Regions from separate parts of the Thermoanaerobacterium sp. CMT5567-10 genome, predicted to be linked through region 1. Evidence: riboswitches for the same ligand, from Rfam matches in the RefSeq annotation. Region 1 holds a riboswitch; each other region holds the start of a gene.
What was found. Region 1 has a riboswitch for thiamine pyrophosphate ahead of thiD (bifunctional hydroxymethylpyrimidine kinase/phosphomethylpyrimidine kinase). Riboswitches for the same ligand answer to the same signal wherever they lie in the genome.
Positions count from the first base shown of each region.

Region 2: linked by a shared signal. The riboswitch ahead of Q2T46_RS15015 (sulfide-dependent adenosine diphosphate thiazole synthase) and the one ahead of thiD (bifunctional hydroxymethylpyrimidine kinase/phosphomethylpyrimidine kinase) in region 1 are both predicted to bind thiamine pyrophosphate.
Region 3: linked by a shared signal. The riboswitch ahead of thiC (phosphomethylpyrimidine synthase ThiC) and the one ahead of thiD (bifunctional hydroxymethylpyrimidine kinase/phosphomethylpyrimidine kinase) in region 1 are both predicted to bind thiamine pyrophosphate.
Region 4: linked by a shared signal. The riboswitch ahead of thiT (energy-coupled thiamine transporter ThiT) and the one ahead of thiD (bifunctional hydroxymethylpyrimidine kinase/phosphomethylpyrimidine kinase) in region 1 are both predicted to bind thiamine pyrophosphate.

Region 1 is NZ_CP130558.2:2,641,656-2,646,242, reverse strand. It holds gene cytX (putative hydroxymethylpyrimidine transporter CytX) at 1-1,073, opposite strand, end outside; gene thiD (bifunctional hydroxymethylpyrimidine kinase/phosphomethylpyrimidine kinase) at 1,063-1,872, opposite strand; TPP riboswitch at 1,939-2,054, opposite strand; gene Q2T46_RS13440 (ABC transporter ATP-binding protein) at 2,104-3,837, opposite strand; gene Q2T46_RS13435 (acetamidase/formamidase family protein) at 4,150-4,587, shown strand, end outside.
Region 2 is NZ_CP130558.2:2,937,399-2,941,985, forward strand. It holds gene Q2T46_RS15000 (ABC transporter permease) at 1-229, shown strand, start outside; gene Q2T46_RS15005 (phosphoadenylyl-sulfate reductase) at 257-985, shown strand; gene Q2T46_RS15010 (DUF362 domain-containing protein) at 1,099-2,199, opposite strand; TPP riboswitch at 2,416-2,517, shown strand; gene Q2T46_RS15015 (sulfide-dependent adenosine diphosphate thiazole synthase) at 2,595-3,377, shown strand; tRNA gene Q2T46_RS15020 (tRNA-Leu) at 3,714-3,800, opposite strand; gene hflX (GTPase HflX) at 3,923-4,587, shown strand, end outside.
Region 3 is NZ_CP130558.2:555,613-560,199, forward strand. It holds gene Q2T46_RS02960 (ferritin family protein) at 76-381, opposite strand; gene thiC (phosphomethylpyrimidine synthase ThiC) at 489-1,790, opposite strand; TPP riboswitch at 1,904-2,003, opposite strand; gene Q2T46_RS02970 (hypothetical protein) at 2,117-2,620, opposite strand; gene Q2T46_RS02975 (nucleotidyltransferase family protein) at 2,617-2,994, opposite strand; gene asrC (sulfite reductase subunit C) at 3,113-4,126, opposite strand; gene asrB (anaerobic sulfite reductase subunit AsrB) at 4,144-4,587, opposite strand, start outside.
Region 4 is NZ_CP130558.2:1,432,847-1,437,433, reverse strand. It holds gene Q2T46_RS07485 (aldo/keto reductase) at 20-1,159, shown strand; gene Q2T46_RS07480 (hypothetical protein) at 1,283-1,537, shown strand; gene Q2T46_RS07475 (methylated-DNA--[protein]-cysteine S-methyltransferase) at 1,569-2,036, shown strand; TPP riboswitch at 2,072-2,170, shown strand; gene thiT (energy-coupled thiamine transporter ThiT) at 2,232-2,870, shown strand; gene Q2T46_RS07465 (MGDG synthase family glycosyltransferase) at 3,076-4,191, shown strand; gene Q2T46_RS07460 (phosphatase PAP2 family protein) at 4,206-4,587, shown strand, end outside.

The DNA.
Region 1 (4,587 bases):
TATCCACCGAAATATGTAAGATAATTATACGTTAAAGCTCCAACGATAAATGAAATAGCTGCAGGTACATTAAGAAGTTTATCGCTTTTACTTTTCATCAAGAAGTAATCTTCAAATACCACCGTATATGCCGGGATAAATACGCTTCCTATGGCGTACAAAAAATTCTGGTAATTGTCCATTGGAAATAAGTACGCTGCAATCAAACCTACTATCGAATATATCACAAGTAGATTTTTTCTTTTTAATCGTGTTTTGACAATGGAAATCGTCGAAACAGCAGCAGAATAAACATCCATAAAAGTCGTAGTAACCGTAGATAGGAGTATTATGAGAAGCGGCACAACCCCTGTTTTTATTGATGCAAAATATGAAATTATATCCTTTCCACCTGTTTTCAAAGCCACATAAAGTCCTATAAAATACATAAAGCAGCTTGCTATGAAATATCCTGCAAATGTATAAATAAAGCTGGACTTTCCATCTTTACTGTTCATTGTGTAATCTCCAACCAATGGAAGCCATGATATAGGCATAGCAACAGCAAGCTCTACAGCACCGCTGAAGCTCATGTCTCCCGTTACTGACGCTATTTTCCCACCTTTTAAATATGCAACTACAAAAATAGTCAGGATAAACAGAAGTACAACAGCAATATTGTTTATCCAGTAAGCTTCATTGTCAAAGAATAAGGTCCACAGTAAAACAGATACACCTACTATAAAAATCCCTAAAGAAGTAGACATGCCAATAGCACCATTGAAAGCCTTTGCAGATTGTATTATCATAACAGCCGTCCAACCAATCAATTGAAGCACATTTAAAAATCCTATAAAGATCATGCCTCTGTCGCCTAAAACACCTTTCGTGGACTCTATTGCAGGCTCTTTAACCTTATAAGACATGAGCCCTCCTAAAGCAAAAAACAAAGTGCCGATTATGTGACCCAATAATATGCTTAGAATACCTTTAGTTAAGCCCAATGGTGCAAAGTATGAACCAGTATAAACCTCTGCAATCGATATTGCAGCACCTGCCCATATCAAAAATAACGTCGAGTTCTTAATCTTCATAGTCTATACCTGCCTTCTTATAAAGATCTACTAAATGTCCTACAGGTCCTACTCCTTTACCTATCTCAAGAGAATTTTTAATAGCCTCTGTTATATAGCTTTTTGCGCCTATAACGGCATCTTTCAAGCTTAATCCTCTTCCAAGATATGAAGCTATTGCAGAAGAGTATGTACATCCTGTCCCATGTGTATTTTTGGTGCCAATCCTCTCCTGTGGTAAACTTAAAAATTCATTTCCATCGAAAAACACATCAGTAGCATTTTCTACTGAATGACCGCCTTTTACGACGACGGCTTTTACACCCATATCGATGATTTTCTTGGCAGCCTCCTTCATGTCTTCAATTCCCTCAATATTCATACCAGTAAGTTCACATGCCTCTGGTATATTTGGCGTTATTATGTCTGCCATAGGCAAAAGCTTTGTCTTCAATGCGTCTATGGCGTCTTCTTTTAGAAGGTAGTATCCGCTTTTTGATATCATTACAGGATCTAATACGACGTTTTTTGGATTCCATCTTCTAAGTGATGATGCAATAGCGTCAATGATTTCTTGGCTGGATACCATACCTATTTTCACAGCATCTACTTCTGTATCTTCAAATACGCAATCAATCTGCTTTTTGATGATATCTGCATCCATCTCCCTTACATCAAAAACTCCTACAGTATTCTGTGCCGTAACTGCCGTTATGACGCACATGCCGTATACACCAAGGGCGCAAAACGTTTTTAAATCTGCTTCTATGCCAGCTCCACCAATGCTGTCAGAGCCTGCAATTGTAAGTAACTTTCTCACATCGATTCCTCCTTTTTTGTATGCCTTAAGGAAATACAAAATGAAAAAAGTGTGCCGGATAAGCACACTTAAAGTCCACTGTACTCCCTACGCCGGCATTATCCAGATCAGGTTATGGGTCATAGCAGAAATAGCTGCTAACTCTCAGCCGGGCTATCATCCCAGCTCCCCAGACAAAATATTAACTTTTATTTAATTTTAACACAAATTATCTGACTTGTACAGGATATTTCACTCTATCGTCAAATTTTCCTGCTGGTAGTTGTACAAATTATAATATACACCTTTTCTATTCATAAGCTCTTCATGTGTGCCTTCTTCTTCTATCCCATTTTCAGTAAGTACGATTATCCGCTTAGCATTTCTTATAGTTCCTAACCTGTGGGCGATTATGAGGGTAGTCCTGTTTTTCGATAGATTTTCAATAGACTTCTGGATAATCGATTCACTTTTATTATCAAGTGACGATGTTGCCTCATCAAGTATAAGTATCGGAGGATTTTTCAAAAACATCCTCGCAATAGATATCCTCTGCTTTTGCCCACCAGAAAGCTTTACACCTCTTTCACCAATATACGTATCATAGCCATCTTTAAGCTCCATTATGAAGTCGTGAGCATTTGCTGCTTTTGCCGCATTGATTATGTCTTCATCACTGGCATTTAAGTTTCCATATGCAATATTTTCTTTTATTGTGCCCGAAAACAAAAATACATCCTGCTGGACAATACCTATATTTTCTCTCAATGATGATAGCTTCACATCCCTTATATCTATACCGTCAATTTTTATAGAACCAGCATCTATCTCGTAAAATCTCGGTATAAGGCTCAGAAGTGTGGTCTTACCTGCACCTGACGGTCCTACTATCGCAACCGTCTCCCCATGTTTTATCTTAAGGTTTATTCCAGATAAGACTTCTTTTTTGTTGTCGTAGCTAAATGTGACATTGTCAAACTCAATATCGCCTTTCACATTTTTTAACTCTATCGCACCTTTTTTATCAGCTATCTCCGGCTCCGTATCCATAAGCTCTACAAAGCGCCTAAATCCTGCCATTCCTTGCTGGTACTGCTCTATAAACCGCAAAAGGACAGTCAAAGGCTGTAAAAACTGACTAATGTATATTATATATGCCACCAAGTCGCCTGTATTTATAAGCCCTTTTGATATGAAGTATCCACCTGCGGCAAGAGTTATCACAACTGATATATTAGAAAGAAAATTTACACTAGAATCGAATATTCCAATATGCTTTACTGCTTTTGACCTGGCGCTTTTGTACATGGAGCTTTTATTATCAAACTTTAATTTTTCAAATTTTTCCCTTACAAATGATTTGACAACCCTTATTCCTGTGATGCTTTCTTCCAATGTAGCATTCATCTGTGCCTGCGTCTCACGGACATTCTTCCATATAACTTCAAACTTATTGTTGTAAATATACATGTATATAAACATAAAAGGTATTATAGTAAATACAACCAGTGTCAGCCTTACATCAATTGTTAGCAAAAGTATGAATGTGCCTATTATCCTTATAATGGACAAAAAAAGATCCTCTGGACCATGATGTGCTACTTCTGCTATTTCATTTAAGTCATTGACAACCCTTGACATTATATAGCCTGTCTTTGTATTGTCATAGTAGTTCATAGACAGTTTCTGAAGATGTGCAAAAGCATCTTTTCTCATATCGTACTCTATGCTTACTCCCAACACGTGCCCGTAGTATCCAACTATGTATTCAAGTATCATCCTTCCAAAGTACATAATAGCCAATAGTATTGCAAACCTGTATATAAGGCTAAAATCTTTATTTGGTATGACATTATTTATCACATTTCTAGTAACCATAGGAAAAACCAAATCTGAAGCAGATATAAAAAATGCACATGCCATGTCAAGAATAAAAAGCCATATATGCGGCTTGTAATACGACGCAAATCTCTTTATTAGTTTCAAGGAATCCCCCCCAATTGAAAAACCACAGGCAAAAACCTGTGAAAGTTTACATAATACCACTATAAATAAATTTTACTATAATAGATAGTTTATAATATCGATTAATAATTGTCAACTTTATCAAAAGTCAAACAGTTCACGTCTAACAATGAAAAATAGTATTAAAAACATTTGAAGACGAATAAAAATTTATAAGCATTGGAATTTTCACATTCTTTTATTAAAATATTTTAACTTCTAAAATACATTTGCCTTGAATAATCAATTCTCAGGTAATATAATGGTTTTGATTTAACTTAAAAGGAGGTCATTATAATGTATAAACTATCTAAAGAAAACCACATCTTCAGCTTTGCAAAAAACAATAAACCTAATATTTTTGTAAATGACGGCGATGATGTGGAAATCGAAACTCTAGATTGCTTTTCTGAACAGATCAAAACAAATTATGACAAATTGGAAACAATGGATTGGGACAAAGTAAACCCTGCAACAGGTCCAATCTATGTGAATGGCGCAAAAGAAAATGACGCACTTGAAGTGACAATTAAAAAGATCGACATAAAAGATAAAGGTGTCGTTGCAACCGGAAAGGATTTAGGAGTTTTAGGCGACATGATGGATGATTTATATTCAAAAGTAGTTGAAATAAATGATGGCAAAGTCATTTTCAATGAAAAGCTCTCATTTCCTGTAAAACCAATGATAGGCGTAATAGGCGTCGCTCCAAAGGAAGGCGAGATAAACTGC
Region 2 (4,587 bases), 300 kb from region 1:
GTCAGGGCTTAAGGAAGGATGGGCATTTGCCTGGAGAGGTTTGATTTCTGGTGAGATGTTGGTATCTGCAACAGGTCTTGGACAGATTCTTTCAAAAGGAAAAGATGCATCTAATATAAGCCAGGTTGTTGCTGTAATGCTGATAATTTTAAGTTTAGGCTTAATCATAGATAAATTTGTATTTGGAAGAATAGAAAGATCAATAAGGTGTAGATGGGGTTTGATGTAAAATTTTTATATTATGAGGTGAGATATAATGAGCATAGATAAATTGAATCTTGAATTATTAAATAATGAATATAAAAATAAAAGCCCATTTGAGATTATAAAGTATGTTTATGATAAAATTGGTGCATCTCGTGTCGCATTAGCTTCAAGTCTTTCAATAGAAGATCAGGTTTTAACACATATACTATTGAAAATTGATAATAAAGCAAGGATATTTTTTATCGATACTGGAAGACACTTTCAATCAACTTATGATCTGATGGAACGAACAATGAGAAGATATCATTTTAATTACGAAGTGTATACTCCTGAAAATTATGACTTAGAACCACTGATTAGAGAATATGGTCCGAATCTTTTTTACAAAAACGTTGATCTTAGGAAAAAATGTTGTGAAATTAGAAAAGTAAAACCCCTAAAAAGAGTTCTTTCTACGGTTGATGGATGGATATGTGGCTTAAGGAGACAGCAATCTGTAACTCGTGAGAATGTAAATATATTTGAGTGGGATTATAATCATTCTATATATAAGATAAATCCCATTGCATTTTGGACAGAAAATATGGTTTGGGATTATATAAAAAAAGAAAATATCCCTTACAACAGCCTTTATGATAAAGGCTTCAGAAGCATTGGATGTCAGCCTTGTACAAGGGCTGTAAAGCCTGGAGAAGATGTTAGAAGCGGAAGATGGTGGTGGGAAGATCCAGATAAAAAAGAATGTGGACTTCACATTCAAAAGCATAATGCTGAGTAATCAGATTAACTAACTGTAGGAATAATTTTGCAAATCCGATTAAGCAGCTAATTTATTAATTATTGTGCTTTTAAACGATTGATATTTTTCTAGCATAGTTTATCAATATTTTTTCATCGTTTTAGCTGCTGCATAAGAAAATTTAATATATCTTTAGCTTTTGGTGGACAGCCATTAACGGAATGTGTAAAATTTCTGGTACACATTCCGATCCCTATTCCATCAATTTCTTTTTCTTTAAATCCTTGACCAATGTATATCCTTTTTTCGAGATATTTTAAAAGTCCTTGTTCATCAAGACGACCTAATGCATGAATTAAACTGCCATAACATGCTGAACAAGAATTATTTTCTACAACCCATTTTGATAAATGTTGAACTTTTCTACCTGGATTTGTAAAATGCGTTTGTGCAATATCATCACTATTTAATTCTATTATATTTGCTTTTTGCAGAACTGCACTTCCTACACCTATACTTTCTGCAATTTTTATGTATTCTATATCGTATGGATTATAACCCATTAATTCAGCAGCATAAGAATCGATTAAAACTGGATCTTTACCGGCTATAATGCGGTTCATCTCCACCGGATTACCACCTTCTTCGAAATCAAGGTCACCTATTAATCCATCGACAATGTGTAGAGAAGGTTTTAAAATTTTATTTAGATAAGCTATTGGCTTATGAAGACCAAGCGAATGAAATCTTCTTTTCTCTTTATCTGGAATGCAGCCTTTCATATTTTTTAATGCACATGTAATTCTAGTTTGGCAGTGACCTTTCAATACTGGCAAATTTATAAGATAATTTAAAGACATTGGCTTGTCACAAATACTTACCGAAAAATCATCTACATTATATATGTGAAAAGAATCTTCTTTATTATCAAAAAGAGAAACATTATACTTTTTTGATATTTTATCGTATCCACATACTTTAAAAGCTTTCTTAGTGCTTTCTCCAATCCATGAGCTTTCTAAAATAACAATATTGTTAAAACCAAAATCTTTAAGATATTCAATGATTCCGCATATCATATCAGTGGACGTGGTTGCACCAGATTCAGGAACTTTTGCTACTACTAGATTTGGTTTTAGCCCAATTAACATATCTTTATTAAGTTCATTTTCAATTTTGATTGTTTTTAAAAGATTTTTCACAGTTTCCTTACCATTGCTTCCGTAGATTACATATATATCATTTTTATTCATATACATCACCTTTATTAATTATATCATAAGATAAATTATTGTTTACGAATAATTAGAAAATTGTATAGTTAAATACTAATTGATACTTAATTGAAAAAGTAATTTCTAACCCCATTTCGTTGAACAGTAGAAATGTTTGCTTTTTTAAAATAATTGTTGAATTTTTTTGAATTTGTAGTATAATTGGTTTATACAAATTATTGAAAACTAATTATATTCAAGTGCTAGGGAGCCAAAAAGTGGCTGAGAGGGGATCTGTTCCCGACCTTTTGAACCTGTCAGGGTAATGCCTGCGTAGGGAAGCACGGAAGAAGAAATTTGTGCCTACCTATTTGGGTAGGCATTTTTAATTTAAAAATTAAAAAAAGTTGATTATAAAGGAGATGGTTTTTACGATGAAAAATATTAAAAATCCTATTTCAGATGAAAAAATAAGCAGATTGATTCTCAAAAGTTATTTTGAGGATCTTTACAATGCTGTTTCATCAGATGTAATTATTACAGGTGCTGGGCCATCAGGTCTTTATTGTGCTATTTTGCTTGCAAAAAATGGTTTTAAGGTAACTGTTCTTGATAAAAAACTTTCACCTGGTGGAGGAATATGGGGAGGTGCAATGAGTTTTAATAGAGTTGTTTTGCAAAAAGACGTAAAAGACATTTTGAAAGAGCTAAATATACCATATAATGAAGAAGAAAATGCCTTAATAGTATCTTCGATAAGTTTTGCCAGTAATCTAATTGCAAAGGCAACTTCCTTTAGTAATATTAAATTTTTCAATTTGATTTCAGTTGTAGACTTATATTATATTGACGAAAAAATTTCTGGAGTAGTTGTTAACAATTCTACGATAGAGCTTCAAAAACTTTTTGTAGATCCTATGGTGCTTGTTTCAAAAGCAGTTTTAGATGCTACAGGGCATGATGCAGTTCTTGTAAGCTTTTATAACAAAAGAAGAAAAGTTGATATGATAAAAGAGTTTTTTATGAATGCTGAGCGAGGAGAAGAAGAGGTAATTAACAATACAAAGATGATAGCACCAGGATTATTTGTAGCAGGAATGGCTGCGAATAACGTATATGGCGGACATAGAATGGGTCCTATTTTTGGAGGAATGCTTTTATCTGGTAAGAAAGCTGCAAACCTGATTGCTGATTATTTAAATACTTATAAGAAATAAGAGGTTTTGAAAATGAGGTTACTCTAAATGTGCTGATTTTGAAAAGGCTTTATAAGTTATCATTTCTTTAGATATTGATATGAATCTCCATATTATGCTATAGCATAATAATCTTTGAGGAATTTAGTTATAAGGATCCAATATGAGGAAAAAATGAAGGCATGTCATTATTTTCTCATAAAGCCAAATAACTAGAAGAAAAGTTGTTTTACATAATGTATCTGATAACTATTTACTAGGTCAAAAAATAAAACATTGCTTGGAAAAGCACTTACATACAGACAACAGCAATAAAAAAATCGATTTTCATAAATCGGCTACGATAGGCTTTAATATTGGTGCCGAAGGTGGGACTCGAACCCACACGGTATTGCTACCACTGGATTTTGAGTCCAGCGCGTCTGCCAGTTTCACCACTTCGGCACGTCACATTAGATATATTATCATATTAAAAATAAAATTTCAATACCTAATTTGGAAATCTTGATTATTATGTTAATACGGGATAATATATATGTATCTAATATATGTGTGGAGTGAAATATATGGATAATAAAATAGACGATAGTAGAGAAAAGGCAGTATTAGTAGGAGTAATTATAAATGATGATGATAATGAAAGCATGGATGAATTAAAAGAGCTGGCAGAGACAGCCGGTGCAGAAGTTGTAGGTGTAATGACACAATCAAGAACAAACATAGATAGGACAAGTTATATAGGTAAAGGCAAGCTTATGGAATTAAAAGAATTTGTAGACAACATGGATATCGATTTAGTCATTGCTAATGATGAGTTATCAGGAAGTCAGATTAAAAATATAGAAGAAGCCATTGATAGGAAAGTCATTGATAGGACAAGTCTTATTTTGGATATTTTTGCGAAAAGAGCAAAATCAGCAGAAGGTATGCTTCAAGTTGAACTTGCCCAGTTAAAGTACAGACTGCCTAGGCTTCAAGGTCTAGGAAATGATTTATCTAGATTAGGTGGCGGTATAGGCACAAGGGGACCTGGTGAGACAAAACTCGAAACGGATAGGCGGTACATTAGAGAACGAATAAAGGCAATTGAAGGGAAATTGGAAGATCTGAAAAGACATAGGGAACTACTGAGGGGTAGAAGAAGAAAAAATAAAATCCCTGTTGTAGCAATTGTTGGATATACAAATGCCGGGAAATCTACGTTAATGAATGCATTGACAGATTCTTCTGT
Region 3 (4,587 bases), 930 kb from region 1:
AAAACATGAATGAGTGCTAAAAAATAAGGCACAAGATAGTTTTCACTTGTGCCTTGAAAAAGTATGTATAAAAGTCTATTTGTTGTTTTTTTCAATCATTTCTTCTACTTCCTTTGCTCCTTCTTCATACAGCTTTTCTTCGTCTGGAGATAATTCCTTCAAAAGCCTCAAAAATTCTCCAGCATGCACTCTTTCTTCGTTTGCTATATCTACTAAAACGTCTTTTGCTAATTTGTTATCTGTTGACTCTGCTAGCTGCATGTATAACTGTATAGCCTCATACTCTGCCGCCACCATAAATCGTATAGCTCTTATAAGCTCCTCATGTGTAATCTTGTTTTTATTTGCAAGCCCAGCAAATGGAGTACCAAAACCAGGCATATTGTAGCCCCCTTTTATATTATATTCGATTACACATCCATTATATCATAAGAATAGCAATTTACCTAATTTTATCAATTTTACTCAAGAGCCTTTTCTAGTTGAATCTATAACAAGCTTACATCTTCTCCTTTAATAACTCTATTCATGTTTCTTACAGCGCACATATTTCCGCACATTGTACATGTTTCACTGTCATGTGGTAGAGATTCACTTCTATACCTCTGTGCTTTTTCAGGATCTATTGCTAATCTAAACATTTCATCCCAATCAAGCTTTTTTCTTGCATAAGCCATATCATTATCCCATTTTTCTGCATTGCGTATACCTTTTGCCAGATCTGCTGCATGGGCAGCTATTTTAGAAGCAATGATGCCTTCCTTCATATCTTCAATCGTTGGAAGCCTCAGATGTTCCGCAGGTGTAACATAACACAGGAAATCCGCCCCACTTGCTGCAGCAATGGCACCGCCAATTGCACTTGTAATGTGATCATATCCAGGGGCAATATCTGTTACGATTGGTCCCAATACATAAAACGGCGCACCATGACATAGCTTTTTCTCCAGCAAAACATTTGCTTCGATTTCATTTAGCCTCATATGACCAGGTCCCTCAATTATCACTTGAACATTCTTTTCATAAGCTCTTTTTGCAAGTTCGCCCAGGGTTATAAGCTCTTTTATTTGGCATGCATCTGTCGAATCACTTATACAACCTGGCCTTAATGCATCGCCAAGGCTTATGGTTACATCGTACTCAGCACATATGTCAAGAATATCATCAAAATACTCATAAAAAGGATTTTCATTATCATTTAATTCCATCCACGTATATAACAAAGAGCCTCCGCGTGAAACGATATTAAGAAGTCTTTCATTTCTTTTAAAAATTTCCGCTGTCTCTCTATTTATGCCTGCATGGATGGTCATAAAATCAACGCCATCTTGTGCATGCCTTTCAACGATTTTTATAAATTCTGAAGGAGTTATGTCTTTTAAATCTTTGTCGTAATATCCTACAGCATCATATACTGGAACAGTACCTATCATGGCTGTAGAAATACCTATCAATCTGTTTCTAAATTCAAAAGTTTTACCATATGAACTTAAATCCATGATTGACTCTGCTTTCATTTCTATTGCTTTTTTTGCCTTTTCTAATTCTGCATCTACATTGTTGCAGTCCCTTGATACACCTAGGTTTACATTTATTTTTGTTCTAAGGCCTGCCCCTACACCTTCTGGACTAAGTGCTTCATGGTTTTTATTCGCAGGTATAACTACTTCACCAGAAGCTATCTTACTCATCAATAAATCAACTTCAATATCTTCTTTAGCTGCCACAACATTCATCTCTTCTGTAATAATTCCTTTTTTTGCTGCGTCTAACTGTGTAGTATAATTCATCATGGTCATCCTTTCATAAATTATTTTTTTGATACTTGTAAAATGAAGGGGAGAAAGAAGGTAGTATTTAATGTCATAATAATAAAAAAGCCTTACCGCATGGTAAAGCTTTATAATAACAGACATTTGCTTCCCTACGGTAGTATTAACTACATCAGGTTCTAAGGGTCAGGTTTTACCTTCTCAACCAAAATGGTTCCCCCGCAAACTAATTTCACAAGTATTAAATTTAATCTAATTATACTTTAAAACAGTAAATTTGTAAAGGTAAAAAATTATATCCATAGTATTTTAAGTAAAAGCAATTAGAGCTTGTAAGCCTCAAATCACTCCTCTATCATGATAGATTGCATGTCTTCTATAAACTGTACTACATCCCTTCTTAAATTATCAACAGTATGGGGGAAAATATCTAGTAGTCTTTCTATGCGTTCTGATACTAGGTTAAATCCATAAACATTACGAAATACATGACAAAATCCCCTAAATTCATTAAGCAAAAACTTTGAATTAGAACTAATAAAAGCCGGCCTTTCTCCTTCTATAGGAGTCGACATTTGTTCAAGTAATTCTAGATGCCATTCAGAGCTTGAAGGGATCAAATTATCTATATTTCTACCCACAATTTTAAACATATTCTCAACGGAAGTATAAAAATCATGAAAAATAGAGCCAACAGCCCTTAGCATGAAATCATCAGCCAATTTCTCTCTTCTGTTTTTACTATCTAATAAGCCTCTCTCATTTAAAGTATCATATAATTTCTGTATATTCTCAAGTTCTAACTGTAGTCTTGCTAATGTGACTTTAATTTTATTAATATCCGTCACTCTATAATCTTCCCTTCTCTTAATATTTCATTTAGCAGAGATTTATAAGCTTCTTTTTGCGTAACTATGCTTATTTTATAAGGCTTTGCAACATTTTCAACATCAATCAACATTGTCCAATAGTTAAATTTACTATCATCCCATCCATCAATAAAAATATCAATATCAGATAGATTATAAAAACGGTCATCTCTTGCAAGTGAACCATACAATATAACCTTATCAACAAAATACTTTTCTTTTAATATCTTTGCAATTTTATATACTCTATCAAAAGCTTCTTTTTTTCTATACGTTTCTATTTCTCTATCTTTCTTGACTTTTATACGCCATGTTTCACGTATATTTTTTCTCTCTTGATCCGAAAGCGGCACAATATCACCACCTAAAATTTATACGGCTTAATTTTATCATTTTACATCAAAATAATCAATTCACTTAAAATATATAATAAACCATCAAAAAAGTGAAGGGGGTTCCTTCACTTTTAATTTAACATTCACAAACAGGCTTAACATTTATATTTGACCTGTATTCAGTTTCTGCCCAAAATATTCTATCTGCAACCATAGCTTCAGGGTTTAATTCTACACCCTTTAATATAAGCTCTTTAAATTTATTGTATCCAGCTCTGTCTATCAAGTGACCTCCATGGAGATATACTGGTTTATGATTCAATACTTCCGCAGAGAAATCTTGCCAATTTTTAAGTATGCCCAGCACTACATCTTCTGTTACCCAATTCAAGAAAATCTTTCCCATCCGAGGTGTCTGTTTTCCGGTTCTACCACCAATGAGGACTCTGTAGAATTTCTTAGGATTTCTAGACCAAGCGCCTGTAGGACATACAAGTGCACACTCACCACAACCAACACAACAGCATGAATCTTTCTCGATTTTTCCATTTACCATGTATAAAACACCTGTAGCATGTTGTTTACAAGCCTCGATACATTTCTTGCATCCTATACAGCGATCATAATCATATTCTGTTTTAGTGATGCCGATAATTCCAAAATCGTTGAAATGAGCCTTTGCACAGTCATTAGGACATCCGGCTATGCTGACTTTTATATGATAATCACTTGGAAAGACGATTTTTTCAATTTTCCTTGCAAGTGATGTTGTGTCGATATTTGCCTTTATGCAGTGTTTATTTCCTATGCAAGCCATGATGTTTCTAGAACCTATCGTTGGATATCCATTGTCATCTACTTCCATGTCAACACCACAAAGCTCTACTTCTATCTCTTTAATGAACGTCTTTATATACTTATTGACTTCATCGATATTTTCGTACTTTATTCCAGGAATTGATAAAGTTTGTCTAACGCCAAGATGAAATTGTCCATTCCCCCATGTTTTTGCAATATGCTCTACATATGACAGATATTTAGCATCCATTACACCGCCTGGAACGCGCATCTGCAGCATGAATTCACCGCGGACTTTCGATTGCCTGTAACAATTTCTGCGGACTTTTTTTACATCTATATCATAGTTCATTACATACACCTCCACATTTAATCAAGTAAATCCTTTGCTTTTGTGTAATTAAACACAGGACCTTCGAGGCAAACATACGTCTCGTTTATCTTGCAGTGACCGCATTTTCCAACTCCGCAAGACATCTTTCTCTCAAAGGAAACCCAAATTTTATCTTCTGGTACCCCATTTTTCAATAATTCTAATGCTGTAAAATGCATCATCACTGGCGGACCAACGACAATGACATTGTAATCATCAAAGCTATCAAATGGTATTTTACTTATATGCTCTGTCACCAAGCCAACTTCAAATCCATCGACTTTTTTCTTATCAAGAGTATATATGGTGTTAAATTTTGTCTTAAAATTATTTAAATCTTCTTTAAACAAGACGCTATTTTCATCTTTAAAACCTGCTATAAAGTATAGTGATTTTATTTCTTCCGAATTATCATAAAAATACTTAAGTAAGCTTCTAAC
Region 4 (4,587 bases), 1.2 Mb from region 1:
TGTGATACGGAGGGGTTGTATGCAATACAGGGTTTTTGGTAAGACTGGAGTAGAAGTATCAGCACTTGGCTTTGGAGCTATGAGGCTTCCTATCGTAGGTGGCGACTATAGCAAAATAGATGAAGCTGAAGCGATAAAAATGATAAGATATGCCATTGATAACGGTGTGAATTACGTTGATACTGCATATCCATATCATGAAGGGCAAAGTGAAATTGTGGTAGGTAAGGCTCTAAAGGATGGTTACAGAGAAAAGACGTATTTGGCAACAAAACTTCCGTCATGGTTGATTAATGAGAAAGAGGATATGGACAAATATCTAAATGAGCAGTTAAAAAAGCTTGACGTTGATCATATTGACTTTTATCTTTTACATGCACTTGACAAAGAAAGATGGGATAAGTACAAAAGGCTTGATGTGTTTAGCTGGATGGAAAAAGTCAAAAAAGAAGGCAAAGTCAAATTCATAGGTTTTTCATTCCATGATGAATACAACGTTTTTAAAGGCATAATCGATGATTATGATAAATGGGATTTTTGCCAGATACAGTATAATTACATGGATGTAAACAACCAAGCAGGTACAAAAGGGCTTAAGTATGCTGCGTCGAAAGGGTTAGCCGTAATTGTAATGGAACCTATAAGAGGAGGTAAGCTTGCAGGAGATCCGCCAGAGGCTATCAAAGAACTGTGGAATAGTGCAAGCGTCAAAAGGACACCTGCAGAATGGGCTTTGCAGTGGGTATGGAATCATCCAGAAGTTTCTCTTGTTTTAAGCGGAATGAGTACGATGGAGCAAGTGAAACAAAATATAGAGAGTGCCTCAAGGTCAAAAGCCAATGGCTTAACTGAAGATGAGGTAAAACTCGTAGATAAAGTCAGAGAAACTTATAAGAAGCTTTCACCTGTTGGTTGCACTGCTTGTAACTACTGTATGCCATGTCCAAATGGTGTGAATATACCAAAGAATTTTGCAATTTACAATGAATCACACATGTACAACAACTACAATGAATCACTTAGAAATTATAATAATTTAAATGAGGGGAAAGCCAGTTCCTGTGTGGAGTGCGGAGAGTGCGAGACAAAATGTCCTCAGCATTTGACGATAATTGATTATTTGAAAGATGTTAGAAAATATTTTAAAGATGCGGTTTAAAAAAGAGGAAGATGAAATCTTCTTCTTTTTTTAAAATAAAAATATTTTTTAAAGCGCTTGTTTTGTGGTTTCACTTATGAAATAATTAGAAGTGAATATATATCATAGAAGGGAGTGTCAAGGATGGTTCAAAGCGGATTTATGCTATTTCTTCAGTATTTTGTGGCTTTGGCTACACCGGTTGTTTCAGTCGTTTTCTTAGTGTTTTACATAGTTTATACATTGAAAAAAATGAAAAAGATTGATTCAATAGAAAAAAGTCTTGCAAAAATAGCATCTTTGAGTGAATCAGAATCTGAATTAGTTGATGACTTTGATGATGAATTTGCTGATGACGATGTCGATGATGACGCTGATGCAGAAATAAAGATTAAATAACACATTATTTAAAAGCCCAGGATGTGATAAAGTGTTGTATGATTATCTAGATACACCCATTGGAAGGCTGACGATATATTCAAGTGAAAATGGCATAATGAGGATAGATTTTCCAAATGATAAGCATATGAAATGTGATAGAGGAACGAATGAGTTTATAGATAGCTGTAAGAAGCAGCTTAAATTGTATTTTGACGGACGATTGAGGGAATTCAAAATAAAGCTGGATATAAGAGGGACTGATTTTCAAAAATTAGTCTGGAAAGAACTTATGAAGATTCCGTACGGTTTTTATGCTACATACGGCGAAATTGCAAAAAGAATAGGTAAGCCAAATGCATCAAGGGCTGTAGGAAATGCTCTCAACAAGAATCCAATACCTATCGTTATACCTTGTCATAGGGTCATTGGCTCTGATATGACATTGAAGGGTTTTGGCGGTGGACTTAATATAAAAGCATTTTTGCTTAAGCACGAAGGTATTGTATTTAAAAAATAATTTTATTATAATATAATATAAATTAATAAACAGACTATGTCCGCTGGGGGTGCTTTTAGCTGAGATGGCAGATGCCAAACCCCTAGAACCTGATTAGGTTAATGCCTACGAAGGGAATGCGGCAAAAGACCGCATTTGCAGTGCGGTTTTTTTGTTTTAAGCGGCACATAGCCTCAAAAAAAGGAGGTTATTTTTATGTCCTATATCATCAGCGTTTTCTCTGATTTTTCCAAAATAAAACCTGCTACATTATCAATTATAATAGCAATTTTGTTTGCTGCATTTTTGTTTTACATCTTAAGAAATAGTGTCAAGTTTAATGTCAAAATGCTGGTATATGGTGGTTTAGCAATAGCAATATCGTTTGTTTTGTCGTATATAAGGTTTTACCACTGGCCACAAGGTGGCTCTATAACACCTGCTAGTATGCTTCCTTTGTTTGTCTTTGCATACTATTATGGAGCAGGGCCTGGTATTTTAGTAGGAATGGCTTATGGAATGCTTCAGCTTATACAAGATCCTTATGTGGTACACTGGATACAGCTTCTTTTAGATTATCCATTGGCATTTGGTGCCTTAGGACTTGCAGGGTTTTTCAAGAAAAACTTAAGTCTTGGGGTTTTAGTTGGTGGTTTTGGCAGGTTTTTTTCACATTTTCTATCAGGTGTCTTTTTCTTCGCTAGCTATGCACCAAAAGGCATGAATCCCGTAGTATATTCGCTTCTTGTAAATGGGATATTAGTAGGTGTGGAAGTCTTAATATGCTTTGTGGTATCTATTATTCCACAAGTGAGAAACGCAATTGATATTGTGAAAAAGAGAGCTTTAGCGTAGAAAATATGTATTTAAGACCCTCTTCTTGGCGGAAGAGGGTTTAATAATTTTTGTACAACAAATCAATTTTGATGGTATAATATTAGATAGCAAATGAAAATAAACTATATTGATAGAGTATTTTAACGTATTTTTAATCAAACTTTAATCCAAATTTAATATTTTGATGAGATAATCAATATAGTTGATTGCGAGGGTCTTTAAAATGGATAAAATGAAGATTTTAATACTTTATGAAGATATAGGTACTGGACATAAAAGAACTGCAATAGCATTAAAAAAATCATTTGAAAAAAGAAGTAATGTTGAGGTGTTTGTGGAAAATCCACTTGGAGAGAAGTTCCCAAGCCTTTCGTATTTGACGACTCGAATTTACCTAAAAACATTAAAATTAACACCTGAATTATGGGGATATCTTTACGAAATGGAAAGGGATAAAATAGAGAGACGTATAAATAAACTGGTAGGCATATCGGTTTATACTTTTATCAAAGATTATGTATTAAATTTAAAACCTGATGCAGTAATATGCACGCATCCATTTTCTTGTTCTATTTTATCTCATGTAAAAAGGGATCTTAATATACCTATATATGCCATACTGACTGATTATGATGTCCATGCATATTGGATACATCATCAGATAGACGGTTATTTTGTGGGTTCAAGTGAAATGAAGACTCAGATGAAAAGTATGGGTATATCTGACGATAAAATTTATGTTACAGGAATACCTATCGATGAGGAGTTTTACGTCAAGAAAGATAAATTTGATATGAGGCAAAAATTAGGGTTTTCTTTAGATAAACCGCTTGTGCTGATTATGGGTGGTGGGCTTGGACTTGGAAATATTAAAAAAGCTGTTAATGTCATACAAAACCATAAAGATCTACAGATTGCTGTAATATGTGGATTAAATAAAAACTTAAAAGCTAAAATTGAAGAAATTGCTGATGATAATGTCTTTATATATGGACATGTGGATAATGTACATGAATTTATGGAGGCGGCAGATGTACTCGTAACAAAAAGTGGTGGTTTAACTGTCACAGAAGCGATAACTAAAAAGTTGCCTATGATTATTTTTGACCCTATTCCAGGGCAAGAAGAGCGCAACCTTGAATATTTGCTTAAAAAGAGGATTGCCTTAAGAATCAAGGATATAGAAAAACTGGATAAAAAAGTAATAGACTTATTAGGAGATAGTAAAAAAATAAATGAAATGAAAGATCGAATGGGCGAGATTGGTATATATCATTCTGCAGATAAAGTATGTAACATTGTTATAAACAATATAAAAAAGGATGCTATAAGGGTGTAAGGAGGTTTCATTCAGTGTTGGGAGTTAAGAAATTGATTATTGCGGAAGATAGGAATGTATTTTATATTCTAAATGAAAGAATAAAATGCAAGACACTTGATAGAATAATGCCTAAAATAACGCATATTGGAGGGCCGTATTTTACGGTACTATCATGCCTTTTGCTTATTTTGTTTGGGAAAAATAGTGTGAAGATTTCTGCGCTTCAAGCATTGACGACATTGACAGGAAGCCATATGTTTGTCCAGATTTTAAAAAGGTTGTGCACAAGGCCTAGACCGTACATGGTTTTGCCAGAAGCAAATACATTTAAATGTTTACTTAGAGATTATTCTTTTCCATCTGGTCATGCAACAGCTATTTTTTCTTTAGCAGTTTCATTCTCATTTTCCTTTC